3 regions of the Saccharobesus litoralis genome follow, and region 1 is predicted to be linked to each of the others. Evidence: predicted binding sites of a transcription regulator. Region 1 holds the regulator's gene; each other region holds the start of a gene.
What was found. Region 1 encodes FNR, which switches genes on or off when oxygen is low (the NO sensors DNR and NnrR bind a similar motif). Its sites were predicted from a motif close to TTGATCTAGATCAA; they were not measured.
Positions count from the first base shown of each region.

Region 1 (5,485 bases):
TCATGCCATTAGCGGCAGAATTAAAACAACAAGACGGCTCATTTGTTGAAACCTCAGCACGTCAATTATCAGCAGGACAAATTATTCGCGTCAAAGAAGGATTAACTGTCCCAGCTGATGGACAACTAGTTAGCTCGCAATGTCATTGTGACGAGTCAATATTAACCGGTGAAAGCGAACCCGTCGCTAAAAAACAAGGTGATTTGTTATTAGCTGGCAGTATCGTTACCGCTCAAACCATCGAAATACAAGTGCAGGCATCCGGCAATGCGACGACAATAGCACAAATGGCCAATGCAGATAGTGAACTCAGTTCTGGCTCTAGCTTTGTCAATATGGCCGACAAGTTATCGCGCTACTTTGTTAGCGGCGTACTGATTATCTCCGCTGCAACTTTTGTCGTTTGGCACTACGTATTAGGTGAAAATGGCTTTTGGCCCATGATTGCAGTGCTAGTGGCAACCTGCCCTTGTGCCTTGTCCCTTGCCATGCCAACCGCCATGACAGCGGCTGCAACTGCATTAAAACGTAAAGGCGTTCTTATTAACCGAACGGAGGCGCTTGAAGCCATAAAAAAACTCGACGTGTTAGCCTTTGATAAAACCGGTACGTTAACTCAAGGTAAACTTTCAATTGAAAAAGTCATCACTAATACACAACTCGCTGAACAATTTAGTGAGCAACAAATATTACAATGGGTAGCCGCAATTGAAAGCCATTCGTCTCACCCTATCGCTAGCGCATTTAAACATATCGAATTTCAGCAGATTGCGACCGAAATCAATGTCGACAATGGACTTGGCTTATCAGGTATTGTTTCGGGTAACTTAATTAAAGTGGGATCTAAAGATTACTTCTCACTCGATAACAATCACCCTTGGTGTGATGCAAGATTATTGGTCAGTGTTAACGAGCAACTCATTGCGGCTATCTATTTGGCTGATCCACTGCGAGAAGACGCATTATCCATGGCCAAAGATCTACCTTGCCAAAAGTTAATTTTAAGTGGTGATACAAAAACGTCAGTGGCATCTGCGGCCAATCACCTACAATGTGACTATTTTGCTGAATTAAAACCAATAGACAAAGTGAGTCAATTACATCAAATTCAGCAACAAAACAAATTAGTGGGTATGGTTGGCGACGGTATAAATGACGCTTTGGTGCTATCTGCTGCCGACATCAGCATTGCAGTGGCCAACGCCACCGATCTAAGTAAACAAAAATCAGATATTATTTTAATGAGTCACCAGCTTAACAAAATTAACTGGATATTTACGGTATCAAACAAGCTTAACACTATTATCAAGCAAAACTTATGCTGGGCATTAGGCTATAATTCGCTAGTATTGCCATTAGCTTGTATGAACATACTATCACCTTACGTTGCAGTATTTGGTATGTCATTAAGTTCACTACTGGTTGTTATCAACTCGACTCGGCTTTTAAAATTATGAACGTAGTTTACGTACTCATCCCCCTTGCTATTGTTATTGTATTAATTGCTATAGGTGTGTTTTTTTGGGCGGTTAAATCCGAACAATTTGATGACCTAGACAGACAAGCCTATAACATTCTTTTTGATGATGAAAATAAGCCAAATAAGCCCGCAACCGCCAATGATGTAGTCGATGGCTCGGTTAAAGAACAAACACCAACGGATCACCAAAAATCGTCCAAGCAAGAAAGTGATTTGTCATAAGCAGTATGCTAACTGAACTCATCAGCGCATTTACCATTGGTTTTTTGGCATCATCACATTGCCTTGCCATGTGTGGCGGGATCAGCGCAGCTATTGGCCATGATAAAAATTGTGTTGCCATCGCCGCTTATCATTTAGGCAGAATAACCACCTATACGTTAATTGGCGCATTGGTAGGTTTGGCTAGCCAAACCTTGCTAAGTGAGATTAAGCCCGCTCTAATTGTGGTCAAAGTGCTAGCAGGTAGCTTAATTATATTAATGGGCTTATACGTTGCTCGCCTTAGTTTACTCATTAACTACTTTGAAAAACTATTCACGCCGCTTTGGCAACTAATTCAACCCCATGCAGCTAAAACCTTAAAGCAAAAATCCATTAGCCAACGCTTTGTGGCCGGTGCGCTTTGGGGTTGGCTGCCTTGTGGATTAGTCTACTCAACTGTCGCATGGGCCATGAGCAGCACTAGCCTTTACCAAGGCGCATTAATCATGCTTTGCTTTGGAATTGGTACATTACCTTCAATGCTAACAACCTCCTTTATGTCTCAGCAGGTTGTGCAATTATTAAAACATAATCAGGTAAAGTTAGTGGCTGGACTATCTTTATGCGCTTATGGAATATACACAATATTCGTAGGGGTATTGCAACTTTAGGATATTGTCGTAGACTGTACGATTAATAAGGTCGCTAAGGTTATCTCAATGGAAAATTCAGGATTTTCATGTGCAGTTAGTTGTAATAACTGCAGTATCAGCTCTCTTTGTTTACCCGTGTCTTTAAATAAAACAGATATGGATAAGCTTGATGAAATCATTCATCGCAAGCGCCCATTCCAAAAAGCGGAAAAACTATTTGAAGCCGGTAAACCATTCAAATCTTTGTATGCCGTGCGTTCTGGCTCGTTTAAATCTTATACTATTTCGAGCCAAGGTGATGAACAAATAACCGCCTTTCATTTACCCGGTGATATTATTGGCTTTGATGCCATCCATAATAAAATTCACCCTAGTTTTGCTGTCTCATTAGAAACCTCATTAGTGTGTGAGATCCCGTTTGACACACTTGATAACTTATCAGCTAATATGCCGCAACTGCGCCAGCAAGTGATGAAATTAATGAGTAATGAAATCACCTCAGATCAAGAGCTGGTGTTATTATTAAACCGCAAAACCGCCGAGCAAAAATTGGCAGCGTTTATCAGTAGCTTATCCTATCGATTTGAGCAACGCGGATTTTCACCAAACGAATTCCGGTTAACCATGACCCGCGCTGATATTGGTAACTTCTTAGGTTTAACTGTCGAAACTATCAGCCGCTTACTCAGCCGCTATCAAAAAGAAAATTTAATTAGCGTTAACGGAAAATTTATCAGTATTGTCGACCATAAAGGCTTAGATGAATTATCAGGCAGCCGTAACAACATACTCTGCTAATTTTGCAAAACAAATTGAATTGATAAAAAGCCAGGTTTGACCTGGCTTTTTGTTTTTAGCCTTCGCTGACCACCAATATCTTAACGTTGATTAACCAAAACGCCTGTTTGCTCTGTATCAACTAAATTCCCGCTGTTTTGCCAATATTGAACTAAAATTATTGTTAAGCACTCACAAAGCGGGATCCCTACCATGGAAAAATTTAATCGAATTTTAGCCGTCATTGACCCAACTCAAACAGAACAGAAAGCATTAAATCGAGCGATAGAGTTGGCCTCCAAAACAGGGGCAAGTGTCACGGCCATAATGACCATATTCGACTTTTCATATGAAATGACGACTATGTTGTCTAGCGAAGAGCGCCAATTAATGCAAAGCGCTGTTATCGATGACCGCAGTAATTGGCTAGAAGGTATTTTAGATAAAAAAGCGGATCAAGCAAGCCAACTACATGCAAGAGTGTTGTGGCATAACCGACCTTATCAAGCCATATTAGAGACGGTTTTAAAAGATAATTATGATCTGGTTATTAAAGCGACTCACGAACATGATGTACTAAAATCAGTCATTTTCACTCCTACTGACTGGCACTTGTTACGTAAATGTCCAGTCCCACTGTTGTTAGTTAAAGAACATGCTTGGCCTGAAAACAGTAAAATAATAGCGGCGGTCAATGTTAGTAGCGATGAAGCTGAACACAGGTCACTCAATAAAAAAATTATAGAACAAGCCAAATCGGCCGCTCGCGTTTTGCATTCAGATGCCATACTCGTCAATTGCTACCCTGGTACGCCTGTCAGCTTAGCGGTTGAAATCCCTGAGTTTGATCCATCGAGTTATATCGAATCGATACGACAACACCATCTTGATGCTATGCAAACCTACGCTGACCAATATCAAGTTAAACCAGAGCATTGTGTAGTAGAAGAAGGATTAGCTGAAGAAGTGGTGCCCAAGTTATCGACCGAGATGGATGCCGAACTTGTTGTTCTGGGGACAATTGGCCGTACAGGACTATCAGCTGCGATTATAGGTAATACCGCAGAACATATGTTAGATGCCATCAACTGTGACGTACTGGCATTAAAGCCGGAAGGCTATGTTTGTCCAATTAAACTCAATACTTAACTTGATTGCATTAATTGTCAGGTATAACACCATGCAAGGATGCGACTCACTTTATTGCCCTGCGCCATATCAATAACGCGTACCTGTTTTGCCTTAACCTGCTGCAAGCGCTTTTGTAAGGGTTTGATATTTTCTTTTTTAGAAATTAAACAGGTAAACCATTGAATATTCTCTGCGTAAGCTTGGCTTTCAGTAATCATTTGACTGACAAACGCAATTTCGCCACCTTTACACCATAATTCAGCTTGCTGACCACCGAAGTTAAACTGAGATTTGGCCGGCGTTTTACCTGTCAAATTTTTAATTTTACGTTGATTGCCTTTAAATGCCTCAGCCAAGGATTTATGAAATGGCGGGTTACACATACTAAAAGCAAATTGCTCACCTTTTTTAATCACGCCAGTAAAGATATGATCTGCTTGCTTTTGCTGTCTAACCTCGATTTTTTTACCTATTGGCGGATTAGACTTAACTATCATTTGCGCGGTTTTTACTGAAATCGGATCAATATCCGTCCCGACAAATTGCCAATTATATTCGCCAACCCCAATAATTGGATAAACGCAGCTCGCTCCGGTTCCTATATCCAAGCCCTTAATCTGACGATCTTGGCTAGCTCCATTTAGCAGATCAGCAATATAGTGAATATAATCCGCTCGCCCAGGAATAGCTGGACAAAGATAATGCTCAGGAATATCCCAAAATTCAATTTGATAGTGGGCTTTTAACAACGCTTTATTAAGTAGCTTTACCGCAAGCGGATCGGCAAAATCCAATGTTTGTTTATTATGTTTTTCAAAAATAAAATTCGCCAATTCAGGCTCGATCTGCGTAAGCGTGGCAAAATGATAATCAGAATTAAAACGACTATTAGGATGTAACTGAGTTTTCACTATAGCTGGTAATGATAATAACTTAGGTCTGCACAGTTTATAGGCTTTCGATCGGTTTAAAAATGTTAGATACCACTTTTTGATCGACTTTTCATAATTATAATTCTCGTTGCACTCCATTACTTTAACCTAGGTATGAGCGCACTAAGTATATTAAGCATATGCTCATGACGTTTCGAACTCAGCTAAAGAGCGAGTACTGAACGGGAAAATTACCCCAAGAAGCGCGACTCCAATTACACTAAATAAATGCCTGATATTAAGTGATACACAAACGAAAACACTAGCCTAACTTAAGTCACAAATGTAACAAAAAAGTTATAAACCAT
Region 1 is NZ_CP026604.1:3,677,564-3,683,048, reverse strand. It holds gene C2869_RS13175 (heavy metal translocating P-type ATPase) at 1-1,457, shown strand, start outside; gene ccoS (cbb3-type cytochrome oxidase assembly protein CcoS) at 1,454-1,702, shown strand; gene C2869_RS13165 (sulfite exporter TauE/SafE family protein) at 1,708-2,355, shown strand; gene fnr (fumarate/nitrate reduction transcriptional regulator Fnr) at 2,404-3,135, shown strand; gene uspE (universal stress protein UspE) at 3,328-4,263, shown strand; gene rlmF (23S rRNA (adenine(1618)-N(6))-methyltransferase RlmF) at 4,281-5,156, opposite strand.

Region 2 (5,485 bases), 690 kb from region 1:
GAACCTTCTTTAAAACGCCATAGCGTCTCTTTGCCGTCAACAACCGGCCAACGTAAACCGCGCACAGTGTGATACACATCATACGGTGCTAAATCATGAGCTTTGCCGCGCCCAAAGCTGGCATATTCTTCAAACAAACCTTTTTGAATGTAGAAACCAAATTCGCGCGCTTCATCATTTAAGCGATCGTCTGGGATTTCATCTAAGCCATACTTATTGACCTTGCCGTTGGCATACAAAATATCGAACAAAGTTTTATTACGATATTCTGGTTTTTTCGCTAGCAAATCAGCAGGCCAAACATCTTGCACCTTAAAACGCTTTGAAAATTCAACTAATTGCCATAAATCAGATTTAGCCCCTTCCGGCGCTTTAACCATTTGATACCAAGCTTGAGTACGACGCTCAGCATTACCATAAGCCCCTTCTTTTTCTACCCACATTGCGGTTGGTAAAATTAAGTCTGCCGCTTGCGCTGTGACAGTTGGATATGGGTCTGATACCACAACAAAGTTTTTAGGATTGCGATAACCCGGATAGCCCTCTTCCATCATATTGGCAGCCGCTTGCATATTGTTATTACACTGCACCCAATAAAAGTTCAGCTTGCCATCTTTTAACATACGGTTTTGCAAAACCGCATGGTAACCCGGTTTCGGCGGGATAGTCCCTTCAGGTAATTGCCAGATTTTTTCGGCATAATCTCGGTGAGCTTTCTTGGCTACCACCATATCAGCCGGTAATCGATGAGCAAACGTGCCAACTTCACGAGCCGTACCACAAGCTGATGGTTGACCGGTTAATGAGAATGGGCTGTTACCCGGCGTAGATATTTTCCCGGTTAATAGGTGAATGTTATAAATCAGGTTATTAGCCCAAACACCGCGCGTATGTTGGTTAAAGCCCATCGTCCAAAAAGAACAAACTTTGCGCTTAGGATCAGCATATAACTCGGCTAATTGTTCAAGCTTATCAACAGGTACCCCTGATAATTTAGACGTATATTCGGCTGTGTAAGTACTAACAAACTCGGCATATTGCTTAAAATTGATCGGAGTAGATGAACCTGCCGTTTTATTGTTATTTTTCGCTTTGCGCTCTAACGGATGCTCAGGGCGTAAACCATAGCCAATATCCGTTTGCCCTTTAACAAACTTAGTGTGCTTATTAACAAAGTCTTTGTTTACCTTGTCATTTTGAATAATGTAATTAGCAATATAGTTAAGAATGGCTAAGTCAGTTTGGGGGGTAAAAATCATGCCGTTATCGGCTAAATCAAAGCTACGGTGTTCAAAAGTAGAAAGAACATGAACCTTGACATGCGGAGCGCTTAAACGACGATCGGTAATACGAGTCCATAAAATAGGATGCATTTCTGCCATGTTTGAACCCCACAGCACCATGGCATCTGTTGCTTCAATGTCGTCATAGCAACCCATAGGTTCATCGATACCAAAGGTACGCATAAAACCACCAACAGCTGATGCCATACAATGACGAGCATTGGGATCAATATTATTTGATAAAAAACCCGCCTTATACAATTTAGCGGCGGCATAGCCCTCCATCACTGTCCATTGACCTGAACCAAACATGCCGATGGCTGTTGGGCCAGAATCACGTAAGGCTTTTTTGGCTTTTTGTTCCATAATGTCAAAAGCTTCTTGCCAACTGACGGGTTCAAAATCACCATTTTTGTCAAATTTACCGTTTTTCTTACGTAATAATGGCGTGGTTAAACGGTCTTTACCGTACATAATTTTAGATAAAAAGTAGCCTTTAACGCAGTTTAAGCCTTTATTAACCGGTGATTTGATATCACCATGAGTGGCTACAACTTTACCGTCCATAACACCTACGTTTACGCTACAGCCCGTTCCACAAAAACGACAAGGGGCTTTATCCCATTTTAGTTTGGTAAATTCACTACTTGTAATTAAGTTACTGGCTTTTGCGGGTACCGCGACACCGGCAACGCCCGCCGCGGCAGCTACCGCATTGGCTTTGATAAATTCTCGGCGATTGATAGTCATATTATTCCCCAGTGAAATTAAACTTGTTCTGTTAAAAATTGGTGGTATACCGGCGCCAAAGTCAAAATGGCGCTATCTTGTTTGATGTCATCAATGGTTTTACCAATGCGATTTTGACTATCAGCTTCAATCGTAAAAACAATTTTGCCTTCATCACTTACCGCGTGAATTTCGCTGCCGGCTTGGCTTAAAATGCTGTTTTGCACCTTTTGAATTTGTGCCGGTATCGCCTGAGCAACAAAACTGGCTACGTGGTACTCGGGCTGGCTCGCTTCTTGTACTGCGGACATAGCTCATTTACTCCGTGGTAGAGGGTTGAGTTAGATTAAAGTCGATTGATTGCTGCGGGCACGACTCAATACAAGCGCCGCATTGACTGCAATCGGTCAGGTTTATTTCAGGTTTAGGAATAGCTGAATCGATATAACGAAAGTGAATGGCCCTGGAATCACACGCGTCTCGACAGCTTTGACAATAAATATCATGACTGGCAAAGCATTTATCGTTGATTTGAATATTGGCAGACCAGGGTTTTTGGCTCTTGTCATCAACAAACATGGCCTTGCTGCAAACGGCAACGCATTTTTGACAAAATGTACACTCTGCAGTTGAAAAATCAGCTTGTGGCCAGCCTTGTTTATCACGCTTTAAAAGCTGAGTTTCACACGCTGCAATACAATCACCACATTGATCACATAAATTGAAAAATGTTTGCTCATCTTTCAACCAAGGTAAACGCATGGCTGGCTGCCAATGACGCTTACCGGTTAAAAATCCGCGACGGCTACGATTAATCATGCGGGTTAGACCTTGCCATTCCTAAAATAGTCATCCACCAGACTTATGCGCCTGGAGGACCAAATAACAGTTGGCTAATCCACACCATAAACCCATAGCCACCAACAATAATGATGGACAAAATGGGGGCGAGAAAAATAGTCAAAAACAGAAAGGTATTTCTTTCTCGGCTCTTCAACTCTGAAGTTTGTTCTTGGTTCATAGATCACCTATCTAGCTTCTTTGCTGGTGATCAAATTAACAACTCTTAAAAAAGGAACTTTGCGTGAGATCAATTTTTGGCCAGCGACTTGAATAGAGTCAGCGTTAAGCTCAATTGATCTGATCTACATCAAGTTTTACCGCGTATCGTCGATAGCAAACTAGGCTTAGACGTTTTCACATAAAGACGTTTAGACGTCTAGACGTAAAAACTTGCAAATTAATTTAAAATGAATACACTGTGCGCACTTTGTCGATGGCTAAAAAACCATCGAAATAACCGACTTATCCAGTCAACTACTTGTTAGTTTGCTAAAGACTGCTAAACCAAGAGGATAAAGCCATGGCTAAACATCTATTTACTTCAGAATCAGTTTCTGAAGGCCATCCGGATAAAATTGCTGATCAGATCTCTGATGCCGTATTAGACGCCATCTTAGAGCAAGACCCAAAGGCTCGTGTTGCTTGTGAAACTTATGTTAAAACCGGCATGGTCATGGTAGGTGGTGAAGTAACCACTTCTGCATGGGTAGACATTGAAGAACTCACCCGTAAAACCGTGCGCGAAATTGGTTACGTTCATTCCGACATGGGCTTTGATGCTGACTCTTGTGCCATTCTAAACACCATTGGTAAGCAATCACCTGATATTAATCAAGGTGTTGACCGTTCTCGTCCAGAAGACCAAGGTGCCGGCGACCAAGGTTTAATGTTTGGTTATGCATCGAACGAAACTGACGTGTTAATGCCTGCTCCTATTACTTACTCTCACCGTTTGGTTAAACGCCAAGCAGAAGTACGTAAAAACGGTACTCTTCCTTGGTTGCGCCCTGACGCTAAATCACAAGTTACCTTTGCTTATGAAAATGGCGTAATCACAGGTATTGATGCGGTAGTTTTATCAACCCAGCACTGTGACAGTATTTCTACACCTGACTTACGCGAAGCCGTAATGGAAGAAATCATCAAGCCTGTGTTACCAGCAGAATGGTTAAATGCTGAAACCCAATTCCATATTAACCCGACCGGCCGTTTTGTTATTGGTGGTCCTATGGGTGACTGCGGATTAACTGGCCGTAAAATCATTGTAGATACTTATGGCGGTATGGCACGTCACGGCGGTGGCGCTTTCTCTGGTAAAGATCCATCTAAAGTTGACCGCTCTGCAGCTTATGCGGGACGCTACGTAGCCAAAAATATTGTTGCGGCAGGTTTAGCTGACCGTTGTGAAATTCAAGTGTCTTACGCGATTGGCGTTGCAGAACCAACCTCGATCAGTGTTGAAACATTCGGTACTGGTAAAATTGCCGAAGACAAGTTAACGGATATCGTGCGCGCTAATTTCGATTTACGCCCGTATGGTATTTTAACCATGTTAGATTTAGAGCGTCCTATCTACCAAGCTACTGCTGCTTACGGTCATTTTGGTCGCGAAGAATTTCCATGGGAAAAAACCGACAAAGTTGATGCATTAAAAGCAGCTGCTGGTCTGTAATAGGCTCAAATTTAGCTTTAGTAAATGTTAGTTAGCCTAACAAATTGATTAGGCTAACATTTTAAACTTAACAACTACCCCTACCTCATAACCCAAGCGCCTCTCGTTCAATTGAGCAAAGTACCACTCCCTCATTGCCACTATGGCTTTCTACTTTAGCTACTAATTTGAGACTCCATCAATTCACGTTTTCATTCTAACTTGGATTAAAATAGGATCCACACCCAGAGGACGTGGTTTTAATTTTTAATAAAATCTTATTCGTAAACATTTAAAGACAGTTTAAACACTTTAAAATACGTTTAAATACATTAATCGCAGTGTAATTGTTGACGAACTAGTTATTGTTGCGGTAAATTTAGATCAAAGTTAATTTCTACTCTGTAGCAAGAACTGATATTAATAACTGTCATTTAAGCGCAATTAAACTACGCTTAAATGTACTAAGAGTATATTCAATAATATTTATGCCGCTCAAATAAATTGCAGGGCTGATATATAAAGTTATATACTCTCGCGCCGATAGCCTATAATAGGTGAGGTAATCTAAATTCGTAAAGCTTACGTATAAATAAGTTATACGAATGTATTTTAAGGAGATTGTTATGAAAAATATATATTTAAACAAAGCCATTAATGGGACTGCTCTAAGTCCTTCTATTGACGAAGGCTATTTAGACACTCCTTTACAAGATGGATATCTTGACTAATATCCATTCACACTTAAGTACTAAGCCTCCTGTTGGAGGCTTTTTGGTTTTTGGGATACTGCGAGTAACACAATGGAAGATCATTACACAATATCGGATACCATTAATTCCATCATTAAACGCGAAGCAAACTTTTTCAACTACACATCAATAGCAATAAGTTTATTAATAGCTACTTTTGCATGTGGTGCGAATGGGCATTCTGAAGGGTTCTATGCTGATAATAAATTGATATTTTGGATAGCTTC
Region 2 is NZ_CP026604.1:2,983,599-2,989,083, reverse strand. It holds gene napA (nitrate reductase catalytic subunit NapA) at 1-2,033, opposite strand, end outside; gene C2869_RS10685 (chaperone NapD) at 2,051-2,323, opposite strand; gene napF (ferredoxin-type protein NapF) at 2,331-2,831, opposite strand; gene napE (periplasmic nitrate reductase, NapE protein) at 2,875-3,033, opposite strand; gene metK (methionine adenosyltransferase) at 3,376-4,527, shown strand; gene C2869_RS10665 (DUF4760 domain-containing protein) at 5,310-5,485, shown strand, end outside.
Region 2: napE (periplasmic nitrate reductase, NapE protein) is a predicted target of FNR. The motif match lies at 3,153-3,166, and genes of this name have one in related genera.

Region 3 (5,485 bases), 2.3 Mb from region 1:
TTAGCTTGCTCAATAATAATGCGTAAAAATGCTGCGGTTTGCAGACCTTGATTAGAGCCAATCGGTGCGGCTAGCGGCATAACTACCGCGCAACCGGCTTCTTCCAATTGCTTACACAATACCGGATCAGCATGAACATAGGGCAGTACGGTAAAACCTTGCTCGCATAGGACTTGTGCGGCTTTTAAGGTTTCAAGCGGATCTGGCATTAAATAGCGCGGATCGGGATGGATCTCTAATTTTACCCAGCGGGTACCAAAGGCCTCATGTGCCAAATGCGCAGCATAAATAGCTTCTTTAGCATTGGTTGCGCCAGAGGTATTTGGCAGTAAACGCACACCTGTATCTTGCAGTGAGGTTAAAATATCATCTTGGCCGTTAGTCACTGGATCAATACCAACTCGCCCAACATCTACCCGTTTTAGCGCCAATGTCGCCATTTCGGTTTCGGACGCCCTAATGGCCAAACGCATTAGCTCTGTGCTTGCAAATTTGCCAGTACCCATTAATAAACGCGAGTTAAATTCAACATCGCCTATTTTAAGTAGCATAATTTGGCTTAACCTCCCGCAATCGCTTGAAATACGTCGACTTTATCGCCGGCTTGTAAGGTAAATTCGGGCCACATATTTTGCGGGATCACTTCAAAGTTAACCGCGACGGCTAAGCCCTTGTTATTGGGCAATTGTGCAATCAAAGCTGCAAGATCAGGCTTGGTTACTTGTTGGGATTGACCGTTTAATTGAATTGCGATCATTGGGTTTACCTATTTATTTTTTGGCGATTACAACACTGGTCTTGGTCAAGCAACAGTCGAAGGGAAAGTGTTATAAAACAACTCTTTCCCTTCGACTGCCTTGGTTTATGGTGAGCTCGACGAACTACGCTCAGGGTGAAGGTCTTTATTACCTTCCTACTGAAAAAATGCTCTTTACCTAAGCCACTTTTCTCGGTTGTTTATGATAATGACGTAAGCCGTGTTCGGTTTGGCGTGGTGAGCTAAAGCTGGATACTTTTTTCAAGTAGCCAATAATACGCGTCGCCCAGTCTATCTTGGTTGAGCCGCATTGCTGGCAGCTATGACGGGTATGTTTATCAATATAGCCACAGTCATTACATAAGGTGATCTTGACGTTGGTTGTCCAATAGTTGCAGCCGGTTTTCGCAGCAATTCTATACAACTTTAGGTATTGTTCTTGATCTGGATATTCTTCCAAATTTAAGTGTAGCGCCGAGCCGCCATCTAAAAATTGATTTAACGCTTTACCATGCAAAATAAACTTATCGAGTAGGTTTACGTCGTTATCTTCGACCGCATAAAAGTACGAGTTATAGCAATCGCGGGTTACTTCTAAACCTTGTTGTCGATCCCATTTAGCGTTTTTGACTCCAAGGTTTTCGGCCGGTACAAACTCGGTATTAAACTTATAGCCCCATTCTTTACTCGCTGCGCGGTTGGCATCAAAGATCACTTTAAGTTGGTTGGTAACAAACTCAACATAGTCTGGATTGTTACCGGCTCTTAGCCCTTGCGACTCTGCCGCTTCGACCATGCCGTTGATGCCTATGGTCAAAAACTGCTTATCGAGATGAATAAAACCTGCGTCATATACTGGCATTAAGCCATTGTCTTGATAGTCTTCTAAAATTTTGCGATAAGCCACTTGGTACTTATGAATATTGTCGACTTGTTTTTGTAAGTCTCCGCCCTCTTGCACTAAACGATTAATATTTAGGGTCATGACATTAATCGAACCCGTCGCGACTCCACCAGCACCCAAGGTATAAGAGAAGGTATTGTCATTAATTTCATTACGTAAGCGGCAGCAGGAAGCTAATGAATCTGGGTTATCCGACATATACACAAAGAAGCTATTGCCGTTAGCGTTTTGTTGAGCGCAGAAATTGGCGAAATCGAGATCAGACGGCTCACCATCATTAGTAAGCATAGCCGCAGTGACTACAGGATAGGTCAATAATGCTTTATTGCGTTCTTCGTTAAACCAGTTCATAAAGAAGCACTGTAAGCGATCTATGCTATCCCAGTTTGGTTGATGTAACTGTGGATCATCAGATGTCGCGGCCTCAGGAAACACAAAGTTCTCGAACATGGCTTGACCAAACTCTCGCGAGAAAATACTGATATTCCAAAATACAGATTGATAACCGCGTGCCGCCGCTGGTTGATTTAAGCTATACACCACATGCTGTAAATGCGCTTCAATGGTAGTTTTATGGGTTGTTAAGTAATCGTCACCATAGTCTTTGCGGGCGAAATAATCGAAGTAGCACAAAAACTCAACCGTCGCGACTGCACCAGCAAACTGGGCGCTAACCGCAAACACTAGATTGATAAAAGCCCCACAAAATGATTCCAGATGTTGAGGCGCTTTAGATTCACCACCAAGTTTAACTAGGCCATCTAATAACAAAGGATACAAGGTTAGGCTTACGCAATACGGTTTTAATGAACTTTCATCATGGCAATATAACAGATGAGAATCTAAGTCCGCCAAGTACTGCTGGGCTAGCTCGTCACCGAAAAGTTCGCGAATTTTTGCGGTTAATAACTGGCGATTAACCGCTATATTAATGTCCTTGTTTAACTCATTTTCTAACGTCGCTAAGTTCTTACAACTGACGTTGGCATTGGCATCATATTTCGAGCCATCGGCGGCGTTACTGGCATGAATATAGTTATCTATAAATTGGACTTTATGTTGAACTAGGCTATCGGATAAGTGCTGCATTTTATTCTTGTTCCTATCTGCAATTAAGTAATTCGTCGAGCAACCGGTGACACTATATCTTGTGTCTTGGAGCAGTATTAAGCACCACATATAGTATTAATTCCAGTTGAGAAGAGATCTCAATTGACGCAAATCAAGCCGTTTTTATAAATACTTTACAAGCCTATTTTTGTTGGTTTAAATCAAAGAAATTGTGTTTACTGCCTAGTGTGTTTGAAACTTGGCATTGAGCAGCTCTCCCGTGTGTACGTTAACAAACCTTTGGTTAGTGGTGGCTTTGTCTAGGCCTCCCAATTTGGGCTGCCACCGTCCATATTTAACATAATCTAATTGAGCCAATATAGGTTTGCTCAACTTATCTTTACCTGTATACAAACACGTCTTAAGCCCACGCTTTTTAGCAATACTCAAGCAAATAATGAGTTGATCACTTTGCCACTCACCGCCAAAAAACACCACACAACTGATCAAGGCTTGGTACTTATCTAACCATTTAATGTAATCTGCTTCTGTTAATGGTTGACCATAATTGGGGTCGTGGATCTCTGGGCTATGGCAACCTTCGCACTTTAGTGCGCAGCCGGTGATAGTGAACAATAACGACACTTCACCTGGCACTTCTTGCAATACCACTTGTGGTGTTAAGTAATTAAACATGACTTACCCCTTGCGACACATGCAGCTCAGCATAAAAGTCGATAAATTGATTTAATGGTTTGGCTAACACATCGCGATCAAACGCATCTAAGAAGTTTTTCAAAGCCAAGCCAAAATCTGTATCACCCGTGATCTGCAATTGGCGTCGAAAAAATAAGGTATCGGGATCACACTGTTGCGCTGCCATTAAGACAAAGGCTTTATGTTGACCACTAATGGTGACGTCAGCCTCTTTACTGTCTCTAGCATTAGCCGTACCTGGTCGCCGACAGGTGATCTTGGCTTTCTGATCTTTTCGCTTATTGGCTGATGGTGTAACAGAGATCTGCACATGCAATGGAATATCGAGCATTTTTAAGCCTAGCCATTTGCCTTGCAAAAAATTTAACTCTCCATTGTTTAATGGTTCAGCAAAGACTTGGTTAAACATCTCAGCCAACACGCTATCCATTAAACGTTGTGGCAATATTTGCTGACTAAAAGCGAGGAGTTTAGGTACTACAACATTAGCGGGTGCTAGACGGTTTAACTGAGAAAATAATTGGGTCATGTGAGTCTTATGGGTTAAAAATTTGTAAATCAGTATAAGAAGCTAATAGCCCGCACCTTTAATCTAAATCAACGAAACCCTGCTTCTAGGCTTTTATACTGCGATTCATTCCTTCATCATGATGTGGATCAATTATGCAATTATTGAGCCCCGCTGGTAGCCTGCCAGCGGTAAAATCAGCCTTAAAGCAGGGTGCTGATGCTATCTATATCGGCTTAAAAGACGACACCAACGCCAGACATTTTTCCGGCTTAAATTTTGACAATAAAACCATCGGCCAAGCCGCCCAATTAATCCAACAGCAAAATAAACTGTTACATATTGCCATTAACACTTTTGCTCACCCAGGCCAGTTTAAGCGCTGGCAATACGCGGTTGATCATGCCGTCGATATCGGCGCCAATGTGCTGATACTAGCTGACATAGGTGTGTTAGATTATGCAGCCAATCGCTATCCTGATATCGAGTTGCACTTATCGGTGCAAGCGTCGGCAACCACAGCACAAGGTATTCAGTTTTATCAAAATAACTTTGGTATTAAGCGCGCGGTATTGCCGCGCGTATTGTCGATACATCAAGTAAAACAGCTGGCGCGCACAACCAAGGTGGAGCTTGAAGTCTTTGCTTATGGCAGCTTGTGTATTATGGCAGAAGGACGCTGTTATTTATCTAGCTATATGACTGGCGAAAGCCCCAATACAGCTGGTGCATGTTCCCCCGCCAAATATGTAAGATGGCAAGAAGACGGGCGATATTTAGAATCTCTTCTTAACGACGTGATGATCGACCGTTATGCGCCGGATGAAAACGCTGGCTACCCCACCCTATGCAAAGGCAGGTTCGATGTTGGCAGCCATACCTACCATGCGCTTGAAGAACCAACCAGTCTTAACACCTTGCAATTATTGCCGGAGCTAATTAACACCGGCATTAGCGCAGTCAAAATCGAAGGGCGACAACGCAGCCCAGCTTATGTTGCCCAAGTCACCCAAGTATGGCGCCAAGCGATAGACGCCTGTTTGCAAAACCCGAGTGATTTTGAAGTCGAGCAAAGCTGGAATACCAAGTTAGCCCAGTTATCGGAAGGCAGCCAAACCACGCTGGGCGCTTATCACAGAAATTGGCAATAATTAGATGGAGAAAAACCTATGCAATATTCCCTTGGCGCCATTCAATATTATTGGCCAAAAACAACAATCGAAGACTTTTATCAACAAGCCGCGCAAAGCCCGGCTGACATTATTTATTTAGGCGAAAGTGTTTGTAGCAAACGTCGTGAACTTAAATACAAAGATTGGCTTGATGTCGCCCAACAGCTAGCGGCGGTAGGTAAACAAGTAGTGCTATCCACCATGACATTATTAGAAGCGCCGTCTGAAGTTAATGTATTAAAACGTTATTGCGATAATGGTGAGTTTTTAGTTGAAGCCAATGATATTAGTGCTGTGCAACTGTTGAGTGAAAACGGTGTGCCTTTTGTCTGTGGTCAGCCGATTAATATTTATAATGCGCGTAGCCTCAAACAGCT
Region 3 is NZ_CP026604.1:1,337,117-1,342,601, forward strand. It holds gene C2869_RS04665 (thiazole synthase) at 1-551, opposite strand, end outside; gene thiS (sulfur carrier protein ThiS) at 560-757, opposite strand; gene nrdD (anaerobic ribonucleoside-triphosphate reductase) at 936-2,750, opposite strand; gene nrdG (anaerobic ribonucleoside-triphosphate reductase activating protein) at 2,955-3,407, opposite strand; gene ubiT (ubiquinone anaerobic biosynthesis accessory factor UbiT) at 3,400-3,957, opposite strand; gene ubiU (ubiquinone anaerobic biosynthesis protein UbiU) at 4,092-5,087, shown strand; gene C2869_RS04695 (U32 family peptidase) at 5,106-5,485, shown strand, end outside.
Region 3: nrdD (anaerobic ribonucleoside-triphosphate reductase) is a predicted target of FNR. The motif match lies at 2,874-2,887, and genes of this name have one in related genera.